Regions from separate parts of the Blautia producta genome, predicted to be linked through region 2. Evidence: riboswitches for the same ligand, from Rfam matches in the RefSeq annotation. Region 2 holds a riboswitch; the other holds the start of a gene.
The links. A riboswitch is a leader RNA that binds a small molecule or an ion and turns the genes downstream of it on or off. The one in region 2 is predicted to bind S-adenosylmethionine.
Positions count from the first base shown of each region.

Region 1: another riboswitch for S-adenosylmethionine. It lies ahead of BLCOC_RS24520 (hypothetical protein); the one in region 2 lies ahead of metK (methionine adenosyltransferase).

Region 1 covers NZ_CP136422.1:5,444,672-5,447,849, forward strand. The annotation lists gene BLCOC_RS24510 (restriction endonuclease subunit M) at 1-734, opposite strand, end outside; gene BLCOC_RS24515 (recombinase family protein) at 724-1,299, opposite strand; gene BLCOC_RS24520 (hypothetical protein) at 1,457-1,762, opposite strand; SAM riboswitch class I at 1,852-1,940, opposite strand; gene BLCOC_RS24525 (YodL domain-containing protein) at 2,126-3,178, opposite strand, start outside.
Region 2 covers NZ_CP136422.1:5,873,525-5,876,702, reverse strand. The annotation lists gene ilvD (dihydroxy-acid dehydratase) at 1-191, shown strand, start outside; gene BLCOC_RS26450 (SDR family NAD(P)-dependent oxidoreductase) at 197-967, shown strand; SAM riboswitch class I at 1,042-1,142, shown strand; gene metK (methionine adenosyltransferase) at 1,322-2,509, shown strand; gene BLCOC_RS26440 (helix-turn-helix transcriptional regulator) at 2,559-2,804, opposite strand; gene BLCOC_RS26435 (ATP-binding protein) at 2,920-3,178, opposite strand, start outside.

The DNA.
Region 1 (3,178 bases), 430 kb from region 2:
ATGTTTGCGACTTTCTTTATCTGCAACAACGATGGATCTTTTTTCATTCGCTCTTGATAATATTCTATAAATGTATATAACAAATTTTCTCTTGCCAAAAGAACATTATCACCCTGGAAATCATATCCATAGCAGCTCTGAAATGCTCTGATTGTCCATTCATACCACTCATCATCATTCTCTGCATTTTCATTTACAATACGAAGTTTTCGATCCAAAAGACCTATTCTTTCGCTAATAGGAATTTCTTGCCCAGAAACAGTATCGTAACGACTTACCAGATATGGAGCTTCTCCACAGGCTACTTCCATTCTTCTAGCATCAATATAATCCTTCCAAACTTTATTTTTAGGAAATTTTACAGGCTCTTTTTTACTACACCACGTTTTATCCTCAGCATGATTAAAAACATCCTGATAACCAAACCAAGTTGCATCAATAAGATTATTCTGTTCGTTACAAACCCATGACGGTGTAAATACTTCAGCCTTATCTCTGGTACGCTTAATTTTTTCCCCTTCAGTTTTCAAAATCCTTGGCTGAATTACACAAGAAAATGAACCAGTAATCAAATCCGGAACCATTTCCTGATCAGTATGATACTCTGCTCCGTAGGATATATAATTATCACTTCCCCAACGAATAAATTTCTTTGTCGTCTTATCAGAAAGAAGGATTTTTAAAAGGTCTGGGCTGATATCCTTAATGTTTTGTTCTCTAATATCAATCTCCATTGACACCATCCTTATACTCTTTAATTAACCGATCCACAGTCGGTCTGCTTACATTTAATTTCTTTGCTATCCCAGATTTTGATATCTCTCTATTCATGTACGCATCATAATAGTTTCCGAAATCTTTAATTTCAATACGTTTTCTTCCCTTATAAACACCTTTCTTCTTGGCAATGGCAATACCTTCTGCCTGGCGTTCAAGAAGATTCTGATGTTCAAATTCATTGATATCTGCAATCATAGCCACCATAAGTTTTCCGTTAGGAGTAGAAGTATCAAGATTTTCCTTCATGCTTATCAAATGAACATTTTTTTCATTTAATTTCTCAACAATAAATAATAAATCTTTCGTAGATCGAGCCAAACTTGAGAAATTAAAAACATAAACCGTATCTCCTTCTCTTACCCACTCCAACATATCCCGTAGCTGTTTTCTATCCGTCTTATTTTTTTCATATACCTTATCAGAAAACCATTTATCAATGTGATATTTTTGTAATGCTTCTGTCTGCCGATCTGCATTTTGATCAACAGATGTAGCTCTTACATATGCTATATTGGCCATACAATCACCCTCACACAAATTGCAGAATAACTATAACTTATGTTGCAATCTGTAAAATATTATATCATAATGACCCTATGTTTACAATCCGAGGACACTTTCTAATGCACGTTTAACGCTTAATAACACGTACCCTATTTTACAGAATCATCTTGTGTTACTGAATAATAAAATCACTAAATCCCAAAACATACTTCTCATAATCCACCCTAATCAGCTCCGACTTTCCAACTGTTTTCGCTGACTTGTATGCTATATGACCAATAAATCCAACATAATTCAACGACCAATCCCGATTTACTACATATAAATCACTAATCGTCTTACTTGTTGGTTTTTCACCATCACCAAAAGAAAAACCCTCTGCCTCAGCATCTAAAAGAAACTTCTTGGCAACAGTTTCATTTCTTAAATACACATACACTCGTCCATCCATTTTACTTAATTCTGTGATCGTATTCATTCTTTACCTCCAAAATATAGATTTAACCTAAAAAGAGGCAAAAAATAACACCCATCGATACCGAGGGTGATACAAAAAATCGAATATAATCCCCATCGGTCAAGCATTAGCACCTTACCTTTCAAAGCAGGTTGCTGTGCGGTCAACGAGCTTGTCTCTCACGCACTCTCTATAGGTTTGTTTAATTCTAACCCAATAAATGAGACAAGTCAATTATTTTTTATCAAGCAGTTACGTTAAATTACTTTCAATAACTAATTAACCATAAATAAAGAGATTATATTTCAATAAAAAAAGAGACTACCCAACCAATGGTAATCTCTCTCATATTTATGTGACAAGGTTTCTTTATATTCTACATGCTCATGCAAGCTCAACCCCTTTCGCTTTGCTATCTTTTCCCTGCTGTTTTGCAATAATCTCCTTATTGATTTTCAATCGCTCATGAATGGATTTCTTTTTCTTCATTGTTTTTTTGTTTTCTAAAAGGGAGCCCTGTTTTAGGGCTCCCTTATCGGACATTGCTCTTTCAGGTGACTTCTTTTCTCCAGTTACAGATGCTTTAACTGCTCCTTCTACTTTTTCTAATGTCTTCTCTTCCAGACTGCAAAAACTCTGCAAATACGGCAGCACATGCTCCTGCATATCTGTAAGATCCGCCATATATGCCTGAAAGGATTCTTCACCCTTTGCTTTCTGGTAATTCAGCCAGCTTTCATCATGCAGCTTCATTTCATTCTGGTTCTTCAACTGGCTTACAATACCTCCGTTTCCATCTCCGATATTGATTTTTCCTTTTAATTCCTGCATCTGGTTATGATCCGGATAATAAATCGTAAAATACATCTGAACTGTTTTCTCCGGCATTCCTGTCTTAGGGTCCGCTTTTGAAGACAGATCTTCATCCATTTTGGCTGTTATTTCATCCAGACTTCCCAGATTCTGATAACCGGAAATGTTCATTTCCTTATCCTCACAGAAATTGATGCGGACAACCGGTACTGCTGTCTCCGGTATCTCAGGCTGATAGGCTTTCAGTTTCTCCAGAAGTTCTTCTGCCCGTGAAGACTCCCCACATTCCTCATCTACAATATCTTTCAAAAACGGAATGTACTTATGGGCATAGCCACATCTTAATTCCAATGCGACAGTTTCCACCATATCTTCCTCCGGGCTAAAATTGTCATGATAATTATAAAAGTCAAAATCTTCCGCTAATTGATCCAGTGCTGCAGCCAGTTCATCCGCAGTCATTTTCTCCGGATAATAATGGACATTCAATTCCTTCGGGGGATAATATCGAAAATCCGGAAACGCCTCTACGATCTTTTCCAATGCCTCATGTACCAATGGAAGTGCTGCCAGAAATGCCACATCATCCAGGTTGTCTCCCCGGATCGTTTTCCGGCTGACCAG
Region 2 (3,178 bases):
TGAACATTCCCAATCGTGTCCTGCGCATAGTGGGAATTGCAGGTGAGAAGAAGACGCAGGAAGAGATTGAGGCTGTTTTGAAGGAGCGCAGAAGCAAATGGCAGCCTAAACCGGTGAAATATGAAAAAGGTGTATTAAAAATCTTCTCAGAAAGGGCCGTCTCTCCTATGAAGGGCGGATACATGGAGTAAGGCAGATGCATGCACAGAATTTATTTGATATCAGCGGAAAAAAGGCTATTGTGACAGGCGGGACAAGAGGTCTGGGCTATGGAATGGCAGAAGGTTATATGGAGGCAGGCTGCGAGGTGGCTATAGTGGGTACCTCTGACAGCGTGTACCGGGTGGCAGAGGAATTTAAGAGCCGCGGGTTTAAATGCTATGGAGTCAAAGGAAATCTTGGGGACAGGCAGGATATTTACCGTGTCTTCCGGGAATGCCTTGAAAAGCTGGGCGGTGAAGTGGATATACTCCTGACTGCCCATGGCATCCAGAGGCGTCACAGCGCGGAAGAATTTCCAATGGAAGAGTGGGATGAGGTGATCCGTGTGAACCTGACAAGCATTTTTATCCTATGCCAGGAGGCGGCAAAGGTCATGCTGAAAAAGGGATACGGAAAGATCATCAATATTGCGTCCATGAATTCTTTCTTCGGCGGCCAGACCATACCTGCATATGCAGCATCCAAGGGCGGTGTGGCACAGCTTACCAAGGAGCTTACCAATGACTGGCTGGCAAGAGGAATCAATGTAAATGCCATCGCACCGGGATATATGGCAACCGAGATGAACAAAGCACTAATGGACCCGGAAAATCCCAGGTTTGCCTCCATCTCCGAGAGAATCCCGGCACACCGCTGGGGAACCGGTGATGATATGAAGGGTGCGGCTATTTTCCTGGCTTCCCATGCAAGTGATTATGTGAGCGGTGCTGTGATCCCCGTGGACGGCGGGTATCTGGTGAAATAAATCCCGGAATTACCCATTGACAAACAATCAAAAAAGCGTTATCGTATATGAGACAAGTGAATAGGTTATAATTTCTCTTATTCAGAGTGATGGAGATACATAGGATCTGTGAAGTCACGGCAACCCCTTGCAGAAGGAAGGTGCCAACCTGAGCGAAATAGTCGAACAATAAGAGGATTCATTTATGTATGATATGGGTCCGCTTATGCGGACCCTTTTTATTGCATACGGCGCGCAAGAGGAAAATAACCACAGGCGGCTGTGCCTTGGCGCAGGGATCCGCCCCAGGATAAATGAGTCGTAACTGTCCAGTTTTTTTAACAGTTACAAGCAGTCTTATAAAAGGAGAAAAACATGGAAAAAAGATTATTTACATCTGAATCTGTAACCGAAGGCCATCCGGATAAAATGTGTGATGCCATTTCCGATGCCATTCTCGACGCATTGATGGAAAAAGACCCTATGAGCCGTGTGGCCTGCGAGACCTGTACCACAACAGGTATGGTCATGGTAATGGGCGAGATCACTACAAACGCCTATGTAGATATTCCGAAGATCGTAAGGGAAACCGTACGGGAAATCGGATATACCAGAGCAAAGTATGGTTTTGATGCGGAGACCTGCGGCGTTATCACAACCATTGACGAGCAGTCAAAGGATATTGCTCTGGGTGTGGACAAGGCTCTGGAGGCCAAGGAAAACACCATGTCCGAGGCAGAGATTGACGCCATCGGTGCCGGTGACCAGGGTATGATGTATGGCTTTGCCTCAGATGAGACAGAGGAGTTTATGCCTTATCCGATTTCTCTGGCACATAAACTGTCACGCCAGCTGACTAAGATCAGAAAAGACGGGACACTGAATTATTTAAGGCCGGACGGTAAGACACAGGTGACGGTTGAATATGATGAGAATGACCGCCCCATCCGCCTGGACGCAGTGGTACTCTCCACACAGCATGATCCGGATGTGACACAGGAGCAGATTCATGAGGATATTAAAAAATATGTGTTTGACCCCATTCTTCCGGCAGATATGGTGGATGCTGAGACAAAATTTTTCATCAACCCCACAGGTCGTTTTGTTATCGGCGGACCTCACGGGGACAGCGGCCTGACAGGACGTAAGATCATTGTGGACACATACGGCGGATATGCGCGTCACGGCGGCGGTGCTTTTTCCGGTAAGGACTGCACAAAAGTGGACCGTTCCGCAGCATACGCAGCGCGTTATGTGGCCAAGAATATGGTTGCAGCAGGCCTGGCAAGGAAATGTGAAATCCAGCTCTCCTATGCCATCGGCGTGGCTCATCCCACATCCATCCAGGTGGAGACTTTTGGTACGGGAAAACTTTCAGACCAGAAGCTGACAGAGATCGTACGTGAGAACTTTGATCTGAGACCCGCAGGAATTATCAAAATGCTGGATCTGAGACGTCCAATCTACAAACAGACTGCAGCTTACGGACATTTCGGAAGAAATGATCTGAATCTGCCTTGGGAGAAACTGGACAAAGCAGAGGACTTGAAGAAATATTTATAGGAAATAAAAAGGTTCCGCATTCGTTATAGAAAAGAATGCGGAACCTTTTTTACTGCTGCTGCTGTTCACGAAAATTGAACAGATCCCGGGGCTGGATGTCCAGGGCATCTGCAATATCAAACAGGCTTTCCAGTGAAAGGGATGTTTTGATCCTGGGAGCCTCGATATTACTGATGTGCGTACGGCTCAGACCAACGGCATTTGCAAGCTGTAATTGTGTGAGCCCTTTCAGTTTCCGGTAATACGATATAGTCAGTCCCAGCTCCCGAAACTGGCGTTCTCTTTTTTCGTCCATTTCTGCCGTGTCTCCTTTTTTCTTTTTAGTATATCCAAAAGGAAACTTGATAAAAACGAACCGATACTTGACAAATATAAAACAATGGTTAACATGTGCACCTATTTTACCAAATTTAGCAGATATCAGGTGTGCAGACTGCGGCATCTCCGCAGGTACACATCTGCTCCAGAGTAAAGACCTTTACTGTGTCCCCATAGATGGTTTCCATGCCTGAGACAAAATCAGATTTTGCAAAAAGATAGTACCATATTGTACTGTGGGGAAAGAGGCTGGCGTGTTTCTGGAGACCCTGCAGGCCTTCCAGGTCGATCCATTCATCTGTCCAGAAGCAGTCCCCAAGCAGTATGTTATGGTCATCAGCGGCGGCAATG